2 regions of the Alteromonas sp. K632G genome follow, and region 1 is predicted to be linked to the other one. Evidence: predicted binding sites of a transcription regulator. Region 1 holds the regulator's gene; the other holds the start of a gene.
The links. Region 1 encodes LexA, which represses DNA repair genes until DNA is damaged. Its sites were predicted from a motif close to TACTGTATNNNNATACAGTA; they were not measured.

Region 1 (10,723 bases):
TGGGGGGCTAGCTCGGGGGTATAGTCGAGGTAATGCAACATGACGGAATTAAATACACTGATGAAAGATAGATAAAAGAAAGGTTACTTTATGCCTTAATGCCAAACTTGTCACCTCGGCGTAAACCCAATTAAAGGTAAGGCGCCTATTCACTATTTCCTGTCTAAACAGACTGTCTAGTTAAACTGACGCTTTCATTTATAACAAAAGTTTAATTTTTATTAATACACCTTTTAATTATTAACAATTATGACTAGAATCCGCTCTAAATAAGAATATCTATCATTTTCAATACTGTTTGAATTATCACTCGAGGAGACTTGCTTGAAACTTGGTAAAGCAACTATTTCTACTGCTGTTCTATTGGCACTTTATGGCACATCTGTTTTGGCTCAAGACACTGTAGCTGAATCAGATGAAAGCGTTGAACGTATTACAGTACGCGGCGCATTCTTTGGTCAACAAGTCGCCACAGCGGTAAAAACCCCAACACTATTGGTTAACGTGCCACAATCTGTATCGGTAGTAAGTGCACAGCAAATTTCAGAACAAGCACTGTTTAGTATTGCCGATGTCATGCAATACACGCCAGGTGTGAGCATTGGGCTGGGTGAAGATCATCGCGATCAGGTGACTATTCGTGGTCAGAACACTACTGCCGATTTCTTTGTTGATGGGCTTCGCGACGACGTTCAGTACTTCCGCCCATTATATAATTTAGAACGCGTTGAAATATTACGTGGTGCGAACGCACTTTTATTTGGACGCGGTGGCGGCGGTGGCGTGGTTAACCGTGTGACTAAAGTAGCCAGTACTGCGGAAGACTTCACCACATTGTCAGCAGGTATTGATACTTTTGGCGCTGGCTCTATTAGCGTAGATACCAATAGAGCCATAGATGCCAACAATGCGTTTCGTTTTAATGGTGTGTTCGACAGCATTGATAACCACCGTGATTTTAAAGATGGTGAACGTTACGCATTAAACCCTACCTATACATGGATGGCTAACGACGACACTACGGTGGTGGCATCTTACGAATACGTAAACGATGACCGTTTAGTCGATAGGGGGATTCCTTCATTAGATGGTGCGCCGCTGGAAGGCTATGACGATACCTACTTTGGTGATCCAGACTTCAACAATACTACCCTTGAAGCACATATTGCCCGCATTCGCGTTGACCATTCACTATCGCAAAATTGGAACTTGAACGGTACGGTTCAGTATGCTGACTATGACAAAGCTTATCAAAACTTGTACCCCGTTAATTTTGATGCTGATGCAGGCACAGTTACGTTAGACGGATATCGTGATACTACAACCCGTGAGAACACGTTGGTTCAATTGAACCTTATTGGGCAGTTTGCCACGGGTGATATTAACCATACCTTGCTGACGGGAATGGAATACGGCAGCCAAGATACAGAAAATGCTCGCCGTGATGCGTTTTTTGCAGACAGTCAAGACGACCAAGTATCCTTCGTGTTTAGTGACCCACTAGTTATTCCTTCAATGACGCTGACCGACCCAGTAAGAGATCGTGCTTCTGATGTCACCTTTACCTCAGCGTTTGTTCAAGATGAAATTAAACTTAACGATAATTGGATCGTGGTAGCGGGTCTTCGCTACGACAACTTCGATATCGATGTCGTAGATAGTATTGAAGTGGCTGACGGTGCAGATGATGGCAACAACGGTTTTCTATCAAGTTCTGATTCACAAGTGTCTCCGCGTGCAGGCTTAATTTACAAGCCAGCGGAATCAGTATCGATTTACGCAAGTTACAGCAAATCGTTTTTACCTCGTTCAGGTGATCAATTCCTTTCACTGTCGCTGACAAGCCAAGCGCTAGAAGCTGAAGAGTTTGAAAATAAAGAAATTGGCGTGAAGTGGAATTTATCTGACTCGCTTAGCGTGACAGCAGCGGCATTTGAAGTTGAACGTGAAAACGGCACAGCGCAAGATCCTAACAACCCGGAAGCGTCTATTTTGACCGGTACCGAAACCAAAGGTTTTGAAGTGCAGGTGGTGGGTAAACTTTCAGAACGTTGGGTAATCAATGCTGGTTACAGCAACCTTGATGGCGAAGAAATGGGTCGAATTGTAGATGGCACATTGGCGAACCGCGACTTAGCGCAGCTACCAGAACATATGCTGACGTTATGGAATCAGTATGAAGTAAATGATGAATGGCGTGTTGCATTAGGCGTGATTTATCAATCTGAGCAGTATGCTTCATTAAATAATACGGTTGAGCTACCTGACTTTGTTCGCGTAGACGCTGCACTTTATTACGACTATAGCGAAGACGTTAAAATTCAGCTAAACGTGGAAAACCTATTCGACGAAGATTATTTTCCGTCAGCACATAACGACAACAATATTGCCACCGGCGAGCCGCTTAATGCGCGTTTGAGTTTGCAATATAAGTTTTAGTCACGCTAAATAGTAGTGATATACAAAGCGGCCTTCATGGCCGCTTTTTGCGTTGTGGTTAGGTCAGTATAAAAAACATGCTTTGCAAAGCTTTGTGCTTGTCATTTCCTTTTAGGTGTATATACTTACAGGAACTGTATAGACAGACAGGTCTTTTATGCGCCCACTCACAGCAAGACAAACAGAAGTTCTCGAGCTGATAAAAACAACCATGCTCGAAACTGGCATGCCGCCTACCCGTGCAGAAATTGCCCGTCATTTAGGTTTTCGCTCTGCGAATGCCGCTGAAGAACATTTAAAAGCGTTGGCCCGAAAAGGTGTCATCGAGATTCTTCCAGGTACTTCCCGTGGTATTAAATTGAATATCCCACTTGAAGATGAAGCTCCTGAAGAAGAAGGGCTACCTCTTATTGGCCGAGTGGCTGCGGGCGAACCTATTCTAGCGCAAGAGCATATAGAATCTCATTATAAGGTCGACCCTGCCCTATTTCAGCCTCACGCCGACTTCTTGCTTCGTGTAAGCGGTATGAGTATGAAAGACATAGGTATACTTGATGGTGACTTGTTAGCCGTGCACCGCACTACGGATGTCCATAATGGGCAGGTGGTAGTGGCACGTGTCGATGAAGACGTTACCGTTAAACGCCTTGAAAAGCGTGGCCGTGAAGTGCTACTTCATGCTGAAAATGATGAATTTTCTCCTATTAAGGTCGACTTAGCTTCAGAGCCTTTTTCTATTGAAGGTATTGCCGTTGGTGTTATTCGAAATGCCGATTGGATGTAACTTTTTAGCTATTTAGTAAAGAAAGCGGCTTATAGGCCGCTTTTTTGTATGTTTACCATACCTTGCTTGCACAATAATCTTGTTTAAGCCTCAGAAATACCTTAGAGGCCAGTTGATTCGGCTCCTACATTTTATCTTCTATTTATGTCATCTTTTATAGTACTAACTACCGCTATGTCTGTTATCTATTCTGTTTGAAAAGCATTCAATATTACGTAACTACCTTTTGATTATAAGAAACTTATTACACTTTATATTCGTCGATTTCGTTCAAAATGAGCGTTTCAAACGGCCACATTAATTATCCTTATAACGCCCATACGCTGTGGCGTGATTCATTTCTCTTACTTACAACTTTTGATTAAAAATTAAACGCTGGAATTGTTTTTTCTTAGAAAAGACTAGACTTGTGCGTTTTATTGAGCAATTCTTATACTGTATTTAACAAAATAATAACAATAGCTGCAACTTTGTTTTACAACTAAAGCTGGGCAATTAAGTTAAAAGTTGGATTTCGGGTATCAGTTGCCAGAAGCGCAGCGCATTTATTGCGGTAATGCTTCTGTTATAACGGAGGTGTTGAGTGAAACGAGTAACGACACGAGCGGCGACACAAGCGACAAAGTGGCTTTACGGGCTGCCACTTTTGCTTACCTCACCACTGCTGTTTGCGGATGTAGCAACAGGTGAAGGCTCAACCATGAATTTACGTCGAGGCGCAACCGACATAAGTGGTCAAGTGTACGACCTTCATATGTTGATGTTCTTTATCTGTATCGCCATTGCCGTTGTGGTTTTTGGGGTTATGTTTACCTCAATGTACTTACACCGTAAATCCAGAGGAGCGAAGCCTGCTCACTTCCATGAAAATGTAAAAGTTGAAATTGCGTGGACAGTAGTACCTTTCATCATTCTTATTCTTATGGCTATTCCCGCCGCTAAAACCCTTATTGCGATGGAAGATACCAGTGAGCCCGATCTTACTGTTGTCGTTACAGGTTCTCAGTGGAAATGGCATTACCGATACATGGACAGAGATGTTGAGTTCTATTCGTTAATGGCGACTCAGCGAGAACAAATTGAAAACAAATTCGAGAAAGGCACGAATTATTTGCTTGAGGTCGACCGTCCACTGGTGATCCCCACAGGGCAAAAAGTGCGCTTTCTTATTACCTCAGATGACGTTATTCACTCTTGGTGGGTTCCAGATTTTGCGGTGAAAAAAGATGCTAATCCAGGGTTTATTAATGAGTCTTGGGCAAAGGTGAACGAGCCTGGTATTTATCGCGGGCAGTGCGCCGAGCTTTGCGGAAAAGATCATGGCTTTATGCCGGTAGTGGTTATCGCAAAAGAACCTGCCGAATTTGATGCGTGGATGAACGAGCAAGAAGAAGCCGCTCGCCAAGCGAAAGAAGAAGAACAACGTTTACTGTCGATGAATATGTCGATGGATGAACTAATGAAGGAAGGTAAGCGAGTTTATAACGCCACCTGTGCAGCTTGCCATATGCCTAATGGGGAAGGGTTGCCCGGTGTATTTCCTGCGCTTAAGGGCAGTGAAATGGTGCTTGAAGACCAAACTGCACATATCGATATTGTGTTGAACGGTAAAACCGGCACGGCGATGCAGGCGTTCGGAAAAATGTTAAGCCTAAAAGACATTGCGGCTGTGGTGACCTACGAACGAAATGCGTGGGGCAATAATACGGGCGATATGGTGCAGGCCAAAGATGTTAATGCTGTCGTAAATGGAAACTAGGAGTGCGTAATGAGTAAAGCAACTGATGTCATTGCGCCGGATACCGCGGCGCATCACGAAGATCATGACCATCATAGCCATATTCCAAAAGGAATAACTCGATGGTTGTTTACCACTAACCACAAAGATATAGGCACCTTGTATTTATGGTTCGCCTTTATCATGTTTTTAATTGGCGGCGCCATGGCAATGGTGATCCGTGCTGAGCTTTTTCAGCCTGGATTACAAATTGTTGAGCCAAATTTCTTTAATCAAATGACGACTGTACATGGTCTTATCATGGTGTTTGGTGCAGTAATGCCAGCCTTCACAGGGCTAGCAAATTGGCTGATTCCAATGATGATAGGGGCACCAGATATGGCCCTGCCGCGAATGAATAACTGGAGTTTCTGGATATTACCCGGAGCCTTCCTGATCCTACTTAGCTCGCTCTTTTTAGAGGGCGGCGGCCCAGCATTTGGGTGGACCTTCTATGCACCGCTTTCCACCACTTACAGCGGTGACTCTACGGCTTTGTTTGTGTTCTCGGTACATATCATGGGTATTTCATCCATCATGGGGGCGATAAACGTAATAGTGACCATTTTCAACATGCGTGCCCCTGGCATGACATGGATGAAAATGCCTTTATTCGTCTGGACTTGGCTTATTACTGCTTTCTTACTTATTGCAGTAATGCCGGTGTTGGCGGGGGCGGTCACCATGGTGCTGACAGATAAGTTTTTTGGCACCAGCTTTTTTGATGCAGCAGGTGGCGGCGACCCCGTTATGTTCCAGCATATATTCTGGTTCTTTGGGCATCCCGAGGTATACATAATGATATTGCCAGCCTTTGGCATTATCTCTCAAATTGTCCCTACGTTTTCCCGCAAGAAGCTGTTTGGCTATGCCTCTATGGTATACGCCACAGGCTCTATTGCGCTGCTGTCTTTTGTGGTGTGGGCTCACCATATGTTTACTACCGGTATGCCGGTGTATATGGAAATGTTCTTCATGTTTGCCACCATGCTTATTTCGGTGCCAACGGGCGTGAAGGTCTTCAACTGGGTGGCGACTATGTGGCGGGGCTCCCTTACCTTTGAAATGCCCATGATGTTTGCCATTGCGTTTATCGTATTGTTTACCATTGGGGGCCTGTCAGGGTTAATGCTGGCTATCGTACCCGTCGATTTCCAATACCACGACACCTATTTCGTGGTCGCACACTTCCATTACGTGCTGGTAACCGGTGCCATCTTCTCGATCATGGCTGCGGTGTATTACTGGTTACCCAAGTGGACAGGAAAAATGTACCACACGGGGCTAGCAAAATGGCATTTCTGGTGCTCACTAGTGTCGGTGAATGTGCTGTTCTTCCCTATGCACTTTGTGGGTCTGGCAGGAATGCCACGTCGTATTCCTGACTACGCCTTGCAATTTGCTGACTTTAACAAATGGATAAGCCTAGGTGGGTTTGCCTTTGGGCTGTCTCAGCTTATCTTCTTAGCGTTGTTGATTAAGGCCTGTAAGAAGCAAGGTGAGCCAGTATCTGCTCAAGTGTGGGAAGGTGCTGAGGGACTAGAGTGGGAAATTCCTTCTCCTGCACCCTATCACACCTTTGAAACGCCGCCTGTTGTTAAGTGAAAGTGAGATAAGCAATACAGGCAAAATAGTCGCTAAATTGTGGTGATGTATCAGCACAAAAAGTAGGCACGGGAGATAACCATGACACAAATAAATGCAAACAACAAAATGGTGATAAGACTCGTCGTTATTGTGTTTGGCATGTTTGGTTTTGGTTTCGCCCTAGTGCCACTATACGATGTGTTTTGCGATGTAACCGGGATAAACGGCAAAACCGAAAATACTGCAGCGGTATATGAGTTTATTGAAATAGATGAAAGCCGTGAGGTGACGGTGGAGTTTATCACCCGCACGAATACCGGTATGCCTTGGGAGTTTCGCGCACAAACTACCCGTATGAAAGTGCATCCAGGAGAGCTTAATACGGTGTCGTTTTACGTTAGAAACCCTGCATCTAACAACATGATGGCGCAAGCTATTCCGTCTGTTTCACCAGGTATGGCAGCGCTATATTTAAATAAAACGGAATGCTTTTGCTTTAATCAGCAACCTTTAAGTGCGGGGGCTGAGGCGTATATGCCCATGCAGTTTTATGTCGACCCACAGCTTCCTGAAGAAATTAGTTATTTTACTGTGCAATACACCTTGTTTGATGTGACCGCGCGCGCGAGAGATATGAAAACAAAACCGAATCCCTACATGGTCCCTCAACCTGAAAGTGGTAAATAACAGGTATTGGGATAAGGAGAGAGTAATGCAGCAAGAATATCAGAAATACCCAGATTATCAGAAATACTATGTACCAGCCCAAAGCCCATGGCCAATTGTAGGTGCGGTGGCGCTATTTTTAATTGCCGTTGGCGCGGGCAACTTTGTAATTGAAGCCACTAAAGGTGAATCAGGCTATGGAGGTTATACACTTCTCGCTGGGTTTGTCGTATTAATGGTGATGTTGGTTGGCTGGTTTAAAAACCAAATTGATGAGTCTATGTCTGGGCTTTATAGCGACCAATTAGGGCGCTCATACCGACAGGGAATGAGTTGGTTTATTTTCTCTGAAGTTATGTTTTTTGCCGCCTTCTTTGGCGCACTCTATTACGCCCGATTCATTTCAGTGCCTTGGTTAGGCGGTGCATCAAATAACGCAATGACTAACGAGGTGTTATGGCCCACCTTTGAAGCCATGTGGCCACTAGTCTCTACCCCTGGGGGCATCACTACGCAAGAAATGAGTGCTGTTGGTTTACCCACGATTAATACAGTTATTTTACTTATATCATCGGTCACATTGCACTTTGCTCATGTTGGTTTAGAGCAGAACAAACGCAAGCAACTCACCTTCATGTTAGGCGTTACTATCTTGTTGGGAATTGGGTTTTTATTCTTACAAGTTGAAGAGTATGTTCACGCCTACCGCGACCTAGGGCTAACGCTACAGTCAGGCATTTACGGTAATACCTTTTTCATGCTGACGGGCTTTCACGGTATGCACGTGACGCTTGGCACCATCATTCTGATTGTTATGTTTTTTAGAGTGCTAAAAGGGCATTTTACTCCGCATAACCACTTTGCCTTTCAAGCCGGAAGTTGGTATTGGCACTTTGTTGATGTGGTGTGGGTGATGCTTTATATCTTTGTTTACGTTTTATAAATGCCGATTAAAAAACACCGTCAAACCCTAGTAAGGTCGAGGGTTTGGCGTAATTAAACCGGTGCCGATTGCCACTAAAATTAAAATCACAATGATGGCAGAAGTGAGCACCCTGCGACCGATGTATTTACTCATTGGACCGTCTTTGGGATCGTTTTTCATCATGACTCGCATGGCCATAAAAAGGTTAACGATCATGAAAAGTACCAACGCAACCAAGATTATTTTTATCAACATATAAACCTCAATAGTAGTGTGCAGGTTGGCCAAATGAATCAGGTGAGAGCATCCAAATTAATCGCTATCGTCATAACCAGTTTATGTGTAATGGCGATGTGTAGCTTGGGGTTCTGGCAACTAGACCGAATGGCACAAAAGCAACAACGCATAGCTAGCATAACCGAAAAACAGGGGAAAGAAAGCTTGTCGCTCATCGATGCCCTTTCAATGAAAGCGCCCGAAGATCGAATCGTTTCTTTTGAAGGTACGCCAAACGGCGACAAGGTGTTATTGCTCGATAACCAAATACATGAACAACGGGTAGGTTACGATGTATTGGCGCCAGTGCAGACCAACGCAGGGTGGGTTTTGGTTAACTATGGTTGGTTGCCTGCACCAGATTTATCGCGCTCGCTACCGGCTGTGAAAATTAGTCATCACTCACAACAATTTGAAGGGGTGGTGAGTCAGCCCAGTCATAACCCGTTAGTAAAAGAAACGCTTACATCAGCATCACGCTTTCCGGCACGTATTCAGCAAATTTCAATCAGTACCGCCAGTGAATTGCTATCACTTAACTTATTACCTTATGTAGTAGTACTTACTTCAAAGAATGACCTTTTTGTTAGGCGTTATAACAGTGTTGTCATGCCGCCTGAAAAGCATTTGGGTTATGCCATTCAATGGTTTGGTCTTGCTATCGCAGCCGCCTTGATTGGCGGTTTCGCAATTATGAAAAAAGGACGTCAATATGAGTAATCCTGCCTCGAAGAAAACCTTAATTATCATGGTCGCCGTGTTCGTGCTACCAGTGATTCTAGCTAAGCTTGCGTTAGAAAATGACTGGTTCAACCAAGGTGCTACAAATAAAGGAGCGTTGCTGCAGCCTACCATTGATGTTTCATCGCATTTAGAAGGCACTGAGCCGAAATGGCGCTTGTTGTATGTATTGCCCGAAAACTGTGATGCGATTTGTGAAAATGCATTGTTTAGCATTAACCAAGTATGGCTGGCGTTAGGCAAAGAGTCTGACAGGGCACAAGCTTTAGTTTTGTTCACTGGAAAAAGTGATGTAACAGCACTAGAGCAACTATCTGAGTACGCCAACGTGCATACCTTGAGCGTCAGCGATGCGCCTATCACCAACCTTAAACAGCAAAACGTGTACATCGTCGATACCTTAAATAATGCCATGTTGTATTACCAAATAGACAGTGACAGAAGTACTGCTGTAATGGAAAGCCGAAGCATGCTGGCTGACATTAAAAAGCTTCTGAAACTGTCCCGGATTGGGTAGGAGATGCCATGAAAAAACTGGTGTTGTTTAGTCTTTTTCTTGCCGCAGTAGTCATCATTTTAGGGGCCTATACTCGCCTTACCGACGCTGGCTTAGGCTGCCCTGATTGGCCGGGATGCTACGGTAACCTTACCGTGCCATTAAGCGATGCGAAAGTTGCTGCGGCCAATACGGCGTTTCCAGAGCGCCCTGTGGAGGCGCACAAAGCATGGAACGAAATGATTCACCGCTATTTTGCAGGGGCATTAGGGATATGTATTTTGGCCATTGCCGTTATCGCAGTAAGGCAGCGTCATAAAGGTACACCCGTTAAGCTGCCTTTGTTGCTGCTCGGTCTTGTGACTTTTCAGGCGGCGCTTGGCATGTGGACAGTCACCCTTAATTTATTGCCTGTGGTGGTAATGGGGCATTTGTTAGGAGGCTTTACTGTACTAAGTTGTTTATTTTTACTTTATTTACGCCTTAGAAAGCACAGCGCAGTTAGCGTGCAACAACCCAAAAGCAATACGTCGCTACCGTTAAATGAGGATGCCTATTACCCAAGTAAAAACAACAAGCTGACTGCAATGGCATTTTTAGGTATGGCCATCTTAGTAGGGCAAATCGCCTTAGGCGGCTGGACATCAGCCAACTATGCAGCCCTCGCCTGTACCGATATGCCAATTTGTGAGCCTGGCTGGCAGCAGCGGTTAGATTTTCAAGGTGCATACAGTGTGCCTGAAGCACAAAACTATGAGTTTGGCGCACACAATTATGGTGAGCGAGCCACCATGCATATCGTGCATCGATTCGGCGCTGTAATTACCTTTGTTTACCTTACGGTATTGGCTTTCATGTGGCTACGAAGCAGCAGGTTGCCACCTTCTGTAAAGAGGGGATGTGTACTTATGATTGGGGTGCTATGTGTGCAGGTCGCGCTTGGTCTAAGTAACGTTTTGTTTAGTTTACCTTTGTTTATCGCGGTATCGCATAATGCAGTTGCCGCCATGCTATTACTCACATTGATATGGC
Region 2 (10,723 bases), on a different contig from region 1:
ATGCTAAAACCCGTGCAAAAGTAGGTATTAATGCCCTACTACGTGGTGTTGAATAAGTCTGTATTCACGTATTAAACGTTTTGCATTAAAAAAGGGCGCCTAGCGCCCTTTTCTATTTTTTGAGATTATTGTCGAACCCCGTTACACGCCTAACTGAGCTTTAATACCATTAACCCACTCAATAACCATGGTTTCAGGTTCAAGGGTCTCAAGGGCATCCACTTCTAGCATGTCGGCTACTGCTTTACCTTGCAGCTCTAATAACAATTCATTGAATTGACGACCGGCTCCACAAAAACTTTCCCCGTAACTACTATCACCTAACGCAGCAACAGCAAAAGGCTTGTCGTTTAGCAATGGAAACTCGTCTTTCAAATCAGAGAAGACAAATTCTAAGTTTGGTGGAACATCGCCTTGGCCAGTCGTAGAAGTAATCAATAAGATAGCGTCGGCATCGGTAAAGTCGCTTACTGAAGGATCGCTCTCAAGCTCGCAATCTACACCTTGCTCTGCAAGATTTTCTTCAACTTGCTCTGCTACATGTTGCGCATTGCCATACACGGTACCTGCAAAAATTTTTAGTGTTGCCATTACTTCCTCATTATCTTTTCAAATCGTGTGGGTTTCCCGTTTAAGCATCACACTTTCTAGCCCAAACCTTAAACCTGATATTCTTGCCACGCATCTAACACTCGTTGCATTTCTGAATGCATTCTAACAGACACCGATAGCCACTTTCCGGTTATCGGGTGATAAAAACCCATCTGCGTACAACTTAAGGCCAAATTCTGAAAACTAAAGTGTGTTTGCAAAAATTTGTTCTGTTTTCCGTCTCCGTGGGTGGTATCTCCCAAAATAGGGTGCCTAATATGTACCATATGACGACGCAATTGATGTTTGCGTCCTGTCGAGGGCAAAAGTTTTACTAATGAATAGCGGGCGGTTTCATATTTACCTACGGCGAAAGGTAATTCATAGTTCGCTAAACTTTCGTATACCGTTGTGGCTTGCTGAGGTGCCTGCTGCGGGCGCTTATGTTTATCGGCAATTTTATCGTAACGATATTTGAGCGCATAATCGATGAGCCCTGAATGTTTAACATAACCACGAACAATAGCGTGATACTGCTTTTGCACCTGCTTATTCATCAACTGCTGGCCAAGCAGCGCCGCTGTTTTACTGTCAAAACTAAACAATAGTACACCGGATGTGGGCCTATCTAGTCGGTGAGCGGGAAATACGTGCTTGTTGAGCTGATCCCTTAATGTCTGCACGGCGAAGCGAGTTTCATGCCTGTCGATAGGACTTCTGTGCACTAATAAACCCGGCGGTTTATCAATGGCCACGATATGCTCATCTTGATATAAAATATTAAGCGGCGGGTATGGCTGCACACTATTGCTGCCAGCCTTTTCACTTGGGGTTTCACATTGGGTAAATGGAAATTCTTCAGGCATAAATTACTTCTTATTAGGTTCGGTTAGTTTATCAAGAGCAAGCAACGAAACTAAGATAGATTCGGGGCAGTTTGGCACATACATATGCGCCGCAGGGGAAATTGCCATCTTCCCTGGTAACTGACCCATCGCTATTAAGTTATGACATTTAGGCACAAAAACATACGCCAGCCATTCGAAAAAAGACAGGGTATCAATAGCAAAAGGGACAGTACTGGCTAATTGCGCCTTGCTAGGTGATTTGTTCGGCCACGTTTTAGTTTGGCGCATCGCTGTTTCTAGCGTATTTAAATGATACTCGAATTCTTCTATTAACTTCATCGTCATTACATGGTTTAAGGTTTGCCGTATAAATCTGGACGGCAGTATACCAGAGGCAGCACGCATTCCGCTCACACCTTTAAATGAACAATGCCGTTGCCTGTCGACAACTAAAATATGCTAAACTTTGCGCCCTAAAATCAGTTTTATGAAGTGAGAAAGCCTGAAATGAACGCAAACAGTATTAACTCTATCAGCGAATTTTTATTGCATGCAGGTACAGAATATATTGTTTTTGATATGGGTCGAAGACTTACCGCTTTAGACAATCAGGCGTTTTTGGATATTGAGAATGGCTCAACTGTTGCGCCCTTCCCTCGTCAACAACATGCGTGGTTCGGCATTGTTTTTTGGAATAAAAATAGCTCAAATCAGCACTATATTTGGTTTATCAAACTCCCTCTAGACGAGCAGGGATTAGTGGTAGCGGCTTCAAGAAACCATTTTCTGCAAATTATTGTCGATGCACTAGGCCAATCAATTTCTGATGATTCTGAAGCGGCTAACACATTGCCAGATAATCCTTATTCATTTGTGCCCGCGCAGTCATTACTTGCGCAATTTAATGCACTGGTTCGTGCGAAGCTGAATCAACCAATTAGCGCCAGCGCACAGCATGTTATCGCCTATGTGAAAGCGCCTCAGGTGGCTGACTGGCAAACCATTCCCTTACAGGCAATTGCGGATGTGGTCATCAGATTAGACTCAATGGAAAACGCGCAAGAAGTGCAAGGCAGTGTGCTGCGTAACTTTTCACTTTTTGCCGAACCATTTCAACGGGCTTTTATGGAAATGGCCGAAGTTGCGAACGTACCTGCCCCCCTTAACCAATGCATGCTTTCAGTGTTAGACGGTGATGAAATAAGTTTAGCCGCCCTACGGGGTTTGTCTTGTGAGACCAAAAACGACACTATATATACGCAATTAGTGTCGCACTTTGAAGCTAAGAAATTGAATCGCTTGGATATATTAAGTGTTATTGCTGCCCGCCATTTTCAGCAAATGGACGAGAAATTACTGCTGCTATTTTTTGAAGCCGTTGCCGAGGTCGATAACCAAGAAAACTATAATGGCGACGTATTCCGCGGCTTCTTCTCTGATCTTGTTCAAGTGCCCCAGTTACGTGAATTAGTACTAGGCATACTAAGAACCCCAGAACGCAGTGACTTACTGGCCAGCGCAATTGGCACGCTGTTTTCTCAAACTAAGGGGTAATGAATGACACTTCTTGAATTAACCTTATGGTTGGGCTTAGGCTTTGTCGCCTTTCAGTTTTGGCGCATACGAAGTATTTCCGAATTTACTGATAGTTACCTGCGCCAGTACTGTAAAAACAATCAACTGCAACTGCTCAGTATTGCCAGAGCCAAAACCCGCATTACCTTCAACTACAGCAAGCCTGATTGGCATAATATCTTTGTGTTTGAATTTTCCGGTAATGGTGAAGACAGATACAGCGGAGAAGTGGAGTTAGTAGGCAAACATATTATAAGAACTACCTTACCACCTCACAGAGTTAATTAAGTTCTTCGGATTCGTTAGCCCGCTATAGTATTAGGTATGAACGAGATGACTATGCCGAGCGGAATGGGCGTCTTTAAACGTGAGCGTTTTAGTGGCAACGCCAAAAATTACGCAAAAAAAAGGGGTAGCCTCTCTGCTACCCCTTTTCCTGGAATTTTGAGTTTCCCTCTCTGCGTTCCTTTGCGACTAAAATCTTCCCGATTAAAATCCATATACGCCCCTTTCCATCTTCTCTCGCGTGTTCCCGTGCGAGTTACCCATCCTTGCGTAAATCCCTTTCCATTTATCCTAAGCATCCCACCTATCCTGCACGTGGGGGCCTCATCCTAAGGCTGTTCCTTGCCAGCAAAAGCTAGTGTTCCTATCCTTTCATCCTTTCTACATTACACATCCTGTGCAACTAGCTCAATCCTTAAGCGGTCCGTTCGTTCCTGAGCTGCCTTGCTCTTGCGCATCCTGCGCAAACTATCCTTGCTTAAGCCTTCCAAGCTTTCCTTTACGATATATCCTATATCTTTCCTTTTTATGACGATCCTTCGCCAAATCCTTTCTACTTCCTGTTGCGATTCCTTATCGCTTGCGCTTTCCTTGCTTGTCTCTTTGGCAATTCCATTTCAGCACGTCCGGTGCGCTTATCATCCCTGTGATGCTTCCTGCTATTCCATCTCCCCTCACTCCTGTTAAGGGATTCTCTTCCTTAAGTTGTCCAAGGTTGTCCTTAAAATCATCCTGACTCATCGTGTTTCCCTGTGACGCCATTAATAATATCCCTACCAAGAATTCCCGCTAGGCAGAATTACAATAAATTAAGGAGAAAATAAGGAGTTAATATGATCTGAAAATGAAAAACCTATAAAAATCAACAACGTTAGACTTTAGTCTAGATATAAACCACGAAAAAAAACCCACATTTCCTACACTTTTGTAGGAAATGTCGTACAAAGCTTGTCGTCATTATGACCAATTGCGAATTTTGCCGGTCATTACAGTCGCCATTAAGACGAGTATTTTCTGTACTGAGATTGATTGATGAGTATGAACCCACTAAAATACTGTACAAATAAACAGTATTTTTGAAGTGTATGCTTAAATTTATTCCTATCACTGCACAAGCGGGCATCGTAGGCTTCGAGTCGCCTGCTGCAGAATATACCGAACTAGGCTTGAGTCTAGATTCTCTGCTTATTGATAAACCTGCTGCTACCTTCATTGGCTACGCACAAGGCAAGTCGATGATGGACGATGGCATTCATGACGGCGACCTGCTGATTGTCTCAAGAGCTGAAGATATTTCTGACATGTGCATTATTGTGGCGACCTTAAACGGTGAGTTCGTCTGTAAGCGTGTAGACAAACGCCACGGCTGCTTGCGTTCTTCATCACCCTTGTACAAACCTTACTTTTTAAAAGAAGGCGATGAATTTTCAATAGAAGGGGTGGTAACGCGCTCCATTAGGCTTCACAAAAAACTCTCCCGTCGACTAGGAGGTGAGTAGTGTTTGCGCTAGTAGATGTCACTTCTATGTATGCATCGGTCGAGAAAATCTACAACCCTAATCTGCGAAACAAACCCGTTATGGTGTTGAGCAATAACGATGGCTGCGTGGTCGCAGCCTGCCCTATTGCCAAAAGATTAGGATTTAAAAAGTTCGTTCCCTATTTTCAGGTGAAAGAGGAAGCAAAAAAAGCAGGGGTTGTTGTTTGCTCGTCTAACTATGAGCTTTATGCCGATGTGTCTTCAAAAATGTTTTCTGTCATGTCTCAATTCTGTGATGAATTGCACGAATACAGTATTGATGAAGCTTTCATGCGCTTTTCGCCACGCCTACATGATAGTGAATGGCTGGCCCTAGGCTATGAGATAAGAAAAACTATTTGGCGTGAGGTAAAGCTTCCCGTGGGCGTTGGATTTGGCCCCACTCCAACCCTTGCTAAAGCAGCTAATCACGCTGCAAAAAAGCTGGACGGCTTTCGAGGTTCAGCGGTTATTAATACGCAGCAAGAAAAGCAGGCATTATTACCCCGCATGGCAGTAGCAGATGTATGGGGTATTGGTGGGCGCTTGGAAAAACGATTGATGGCCATGGGTATTAATAATGCCTATACACTGTCACAACAATCCCCCGCTAAAATGCGTAAGTATTTTTCTATTGTGCTAGAAAATACAGTGAGAGAACTTCAGGGTGAACTAAGAATGACGTGGGATGAGATAAGACCCGCTAAAAAAGAAATTTACAGCACCCGTAGTTTTGGAAAGAGAGTTACCACACAAGATGAATTGAGAGCAGCGTTAGCCACCCACGCTGAAATAGCCACTAAAAAACTACGCGCTCAACACTCACTCGCTCACAGCGCCACCTTCTTTGCGGCAAATTCGCCTCATGACGATAGCAGATATGTTAAGCAGTCGGCGCTTTCCAGCTTTGCTGTTCCTACCAATGATACTCGACATATTATTCACGCAGCGTCTGATGCGCTCAATAAACTGTTTATTCCAGGCGTGCGTTACTACAAAGTGGGTGTGGGTCTGTTGGACATTTGCGACGAAAAATATCGCCAAGACGATTTATTTACACCCAGTACGGACAACTCGGCATTAATGGCAGTGCTTGACAGTACAAACGCTAGATATGGCAGAAACACGATGCATTTTGGGGCTAGGGGCTTTCAACAAAATTTTGCCATGAAAAGAGACTTCTTAACGAAAAGAGCCACTACCCGATGGGAAGAGATCCCGCGCATTAAATGTTGATACGTCGGATAGCTTCTTTCCCGTGTTAATAGCGGTGCATGCTTTGCCTGTTGGTAACTCAAGACTGTTGAGCGAAATACGCCAGAATTTCAGCCTTGGTCATTTCTTTTGTTTTATTAGAAAAGCAATAGTAGTGCGGGCGTTGATCGCTGAAGTACTGCATATCCATTTCTAACCCATCTAGTGCTTGAAATATACCGACAGGAATATTGTACTCACCGGTCTCATTGAGCTTGTAAAATAGATGAGTACCACAGTTGCCACAAAAACCGCGAGAAGCCCAATCTGACGACCGGTGAATGCTAACGTTATTACCACTAGAGGTCGTGTCTTCGAATTTGACCTGCGTACCGCATTGTAATGCAAACAGCGCCGAACCGCCCCACTGTCTGCAAGAATCACAATGGCAAACAGTGAATTTAGGGTTAATATTCTCCGCCATTACGGTAATAGCCCCGCACAGGCAACTTCCTTGCGCACTTAGCATTTGCATACCACCTTATTTATTAAACAACGTAAAGTCCTCACCCAGTTTACGCATTTTTTATGACAATTTATGCAGGCTTTCGCCTAAACATTACATCGCCTTTTACGTGAGATAGGCTTAGCTCTCCCACCACATCATAGTTATCGTCGTTAAAAAAGGGCTTGTGTTTAGCTACTGTAACAAACACTGCTACCCCTTCACTTTTAGCATCTTCTTCCACTACGCTGTCAATAGCACCTAATAGTGTATGACCTAGTCCATGGTGTTGATAATCAGGGTGAACGGCAATAAAACTTAGCATATGAAAGTTAACCGCAGGGACTAGTGCGCGAACTTTTTCTTCTTTTTCTAGCATTTGCTTTGTGCCGAAAAGGCCAGCGGTAAGTAGCATACGCAAACGCCAATGCCAGTAACGCCCAGAACCAAATGCAGCGTCTGGCGCGGTAAGGCATGCGACCGCGAGTAGTCGCTCGCCATCGAACAGCCCTACAATAGGTTGCTCTGCCACCCAAAAAGCGTTTAACTCTTCTCTGATAGCAGAGCGCAACCGACTCTCATAACCTTCTTTTTCAGCCTGAAATATGTCGCTAAAAAGTGGATCATCTACGTACGCATTAAATAATATAGAAGCAGCAACCTTCAAATCATCTACACCAAGGTAAATGGCTTTGATAGCTTCAAGGGATGACACAAGTGGCTCTAATGCTTCATTGACCCCTTGTGCATTCATCGCTTGGCCGTCGGTTAGTGTGTCATTTGTCATAGGTGCAGCCCTCAATAATCTATAAATTAATAGTCACAGAATGCAAAAAGTGACCAATTAATGGTCACTTTACGGCAAAAACACCAAGATGTTAAATTAATGCTACTCTTAATTCATTAGGTGGTAAGCGCTATCACCCCACCCTACTAGGCCACTATCTTTAAATACTATTGGCGTACATTCATCTTTCGTTGTTATGCCATCACCCATGGTTCTTTGAGTACGATAAAACAATACGCGATAGGTACCGTCTTGCTTTTCATAAAGCTCGTTGAAATCAGCCACCCCCATTTTTCTTAATACGCTTTCATAGCTCATTCCTGTTTCAAGGTTCGAGATATGTTTGCGGTTATTGTATTCTCGGTCTTCTACATCAGTACCATAATGGCTATCACTCCCCCCACCTACAGATACCACGCAACCAGTAAGTAAGAATGATGATGCTAATGCGAGTGGTAAGATAATCGATTTCATGTGATTTCCTCTGATTTTTATCGTTTGTAGTTTTGTTATATGCAATTAGGTAATCAAGAATGAGACCAATTGTTTAAGCTTCTGATTTTAATAGCTTTAGTTAAATTTAGTGATTATTAAATTCATAACACGTGGTTTATTATATTAATTAGTGGTCAGTTTGACACAATTTATTGGTTAAAAACCCTAGCGAAATCAAGCTTAAGTGGATAAGCTGGACGTCTTGTAATTTATTGGCGAATGAAATGTCACTGCAAAATAATAATCTGCAGAAATTAATGATTGTATGTCAGCAAATGGTGCAAAAAGGGACATCGCCTTCTGTGGCACTACTTAGAGCAAAAGCGCCTTTTAAAGCATCGGTAACAGAGGCTATTGAAGCTATCAAACATTTTAATGCTGCGAATGGCGCATCAGATCCTGCATCTATTAACGGGAAGGAAGTAGAAACCATTGCGTCGCTTTCAAAACGGGTGGCGTTGCTTGAACAGCAAATGGCGATGCTACAAAAGCGGCTAGAAGCATCTATTGAGTAAGCCTAAACACTTAATAAAGTCCCTGACGTCACTAGCTTTAAACGCCACCTTCATTGGTAACGACTACATGCCGTGTCTTTTTTCAGCACGGCATGACACAAAAAACTCATTCAGCTCGTAGTGTGGCTATGAATGCCGGCAGGCTTGGCGAAATGACTTTTTGTGGTGGCCTTCCAACTTGTTCTAACACCACTTCTCCAGTGCTATTTAACACACTCAAAACAAAATCATCTTCATCGGTTAATGCAAAAAAGAGTGTTGGCGCTTGTTTCAGTCTCTTTTTCATTAATAGGTGTCCAATTAAATTTTGTTGAAGCCGCTCAAAGTCTTCTTCATTCCAAACTTGCAATAACTCACAAGCCCCATGCTCTGCAGCTACTGGTAAATTGTTACTGAAAAATTGGGTAAAGAACTGACAAAAATCAGCGTTGAGCTTAATGTCTAATGCCTCTTCAACATTCTTAAAACTTAGCGCAGACTGCTGACTGTCACTTTGGCGCTTGGGCTCCCACGGTACCAATTCACCCTCATCACCCTGCTTTAAGTAGCAAGGTGAGGGCCATTGACTATCATAAGGTATAGTCAGCAGACTGCCACTGCGCTCATGATGGGAAGTGAAAGCACCGATAAGTTGGGTTAATTCATTACTAATTGTTAAGGCCATTATGGGGTTACACCAATATTTTTGAGGTACACTATAGGTATAAGGTGCCAAGTTCAAGTAAGACGGCACATCTAAAACGGTTAGAATATATAGGTAAATATGACTTCGAAGGTAAACGATAAAATTTCTATTTCAGCGCCCAAGGATCTTTCATTGGGGAAGCAGGTTGAATATGAATTTCATTACAACCCTAACCTACTTCAGGGCGTACCCCGTAGCTTAAGCCGAGATACGTTATCGTTGAACGCTGAAGCCCTGCCCTTTACAGGTATTGATACATGGACTGGGTATGAATTGTCTTGGCTCAACAAAAAAGGAAAGCCTCACGTAGCCTTGCTTGAATGTAATGTACCTATTACTTCTGCAAATCTCATAGAGTCGAAGTCATTCAAGTTATATTTAAATAGCTTTAATCAAACCGCTTTTGAAAGCCCTGAAGATGTGCGAGCCACACTGGCATCCGACCTATCAAAATGTGCGGGTGAGCCCGTGATGGTCAGCTTAACGCTTCCCAATCAATTCAATACATTAACTTTTAAAGAATTTGAAGGTGTACTGCTTGATGAACTTGATATCTCAGTTGAAACTTACGAGCCTGACACATCGCTGTTAAAAGTAACGGACGAGAAAAAGGCTGAAAGTTTGGTTTCCCACTTACTTAAATCGAATTGCCTTATTACCAGTCAGCCTGACTGGGCCAGTGTGCAAATTCGTTATGAAGGGAGAAGCATAGATCACGAAGGCTTACTAAAATATTTGATTAGCTTCAGGCAGCACAATGAATTTCATGAACAGTGTGTAGAGCGAATTTACTGTGACATTATGCAACACTGCCAACCTGAGAAGTTGACAGTATGCGCGCGTTACACAAGACGTGGAGGGCTCGACATAAACCCTTTCCGCTCTAATTTTGAAACGCCCTACGCAAATAAAAGGCAAGCTCGCCAATAATTTAGCGCACAGATTTAATAGAATCATTAAATGTGCAGGATGACTTCACCTAAGGTTGAGTAAACAACAATTATGGACGCCAAACAGCTTCAAACTTATAAGCAACACAATACGCTACTTTCACAATTTATCGTTCGCTTGTCTGCCTTTTATGAAGGGTTTTCCGACAAAGTTGATAGCGAACTACAAATATTGAGAGGGCATTTGTCCGGCACGCCAAACTTTACTCTTGCTACGGTAAGCATCAACAAGCTTAATAGCGCGCTTCAACATCAAGAACTGACATTAAAAAAATACAGTATTGAAACTGTGGCTTTGCTGGAAAGTGCAACTAAGCGTCTTCAAAAAGTAGTGTTTGAAGATGAAGTGCTTCAAAAACGAGCCACACAGCAATTGATAACTCTGAACCAGCCGGTAGGGGATATTTTTAGTATTTACAAGCTATTCCAGCAGGCTATTGAGTTGCATCATGCGGCATTGGCGAGTAGTGCAGCCAGTGAGCTTGAAGCTGGAAAGAATAAGGGTGAAGCACCTGCACTGGAAAATAGTAAAGAAAGCAATAAAGACAATACGGTGAACCCGCTTTATAAGTCTATTTTAGAGGAACTAAACCAACTTATTGCCAGCTATGCCCAGCGCCAACCTGACGACAGTCAATTAGTTGATATACAGAAAAAACTGACGGAAGGTATGTCGGAAGACCAATTGCTTAAAAGCTGTGTTGTTATCCTTCGAATGATAGTACAAGACGCCATGGCTGAGGCCAGCCTAACTGGCAAGGTTATTCAAAGCTT

Region 2: the regulator LexA is predicted to act here: its motif matches at 4,353-4,372, upstream of J5X92_RS00365 (S24 family peptidase).

What each region holds. Positions count from the first base shown of each region.
Region 1 covers NZ_JAGGDM010000002.1:194,074-204,796, reverse strand. Annotated here, with positions in the region: gene J5X92_RS03620 (GNAT family N-acetyltransferase) at 1-41, opposite strand, end outside; gene J5X92_RS03615 (TonB-dependent siderophore receptor) at 325-2,439, shown strand; gene lexA (transcriptional repressor LexA) at 2,597-3,223, shown strand; gene coxB (cytochrome c oxidase subunit II) at 3,870-4,982, shown strand; gene ctaD (cytochrome c oxidase subunit I) at 4,992-6,605, shown strand; gene J5X92_RS03595 (cytochrome c oxidase assembly protein) at 6,687-7,274, shown strand; gene J5X92_RS03590 (cytochrome c oxidase subunit 3) at 7,300-8,196, shown strand; gene J5X92_RS03585 (DUF2909 domain-containing protein) at 8,224-8,433, opposite strand; gene J5X92_RS03580 (SURF1 family protein) at 8,467-9,174, shown strand; gene J5X92_RS03575 (hypothetical protein) at 9,167-9,712, shown strand; gene J5X92_RS03570 (COX15/CtaA family protein) at 9,721-10,723, shown strand, end outside.
Region 2 covers NZ_JAGGDM010000001.1:71,676-82,398, reverse strand. Annotated here, with positions in the region: gene dapD (2,3,4,5-tetrahydropyridine-2,6-dicarboxylate N-succinyltransferase) at 1-56, shown strand, start outside; gene J5X92_RS00395 (flavodoxin) at 142-591, opposite strand; gene truC (tRNA pseudouridine(65) synthase TruC) at 660-1,457, opposite strand; gene J5X92_RS00385 (YqcC family protein) at 1,461-1,844, opposite strand; gene J5X92_RS00380 (DUF3549 family protein) at 1,947-2,993, shown strand; gene J5X92_RS00375 (DUF3301 domain-containing protein) at 2,997-3,302, shown strand; gene J5X92_RS00370 (hypothetical protein) at 3,873-4,040, opposite strand; gene J5X92_RS00365 (S24 family peptidase) at 4,385-4,798, shown strand; gene J5X92_RS00360 (Y-family DNA polymerase) at 4,798-6,054, shown strand; gene J5X92_RS00355 (GFA family protein) at 6,113-6,541, opposite strand; gene J5X92_RS00350 (GNAT family N-acetyltransferase) at 6,609-7,271, opposite strand; gene J5X92_RS00345 (DUF3192 domain-containing protein) at 7,413-7,778, opposite strand; gene J5X92_RS00340 (hypothetical protein) at 8,024-8,314, shown strand; gene syd (SecY-interacting protein) at 8,421-8,978, opposite strand; gene queF (NADPH-dependent 7-cyano-7-deazaguanine reductase QueF) at 9,078-9,929, shown strand; gene J5X92_RS00325 (GGDEF domain-containing protein) at 10,002-10,723, shown strand, end outside.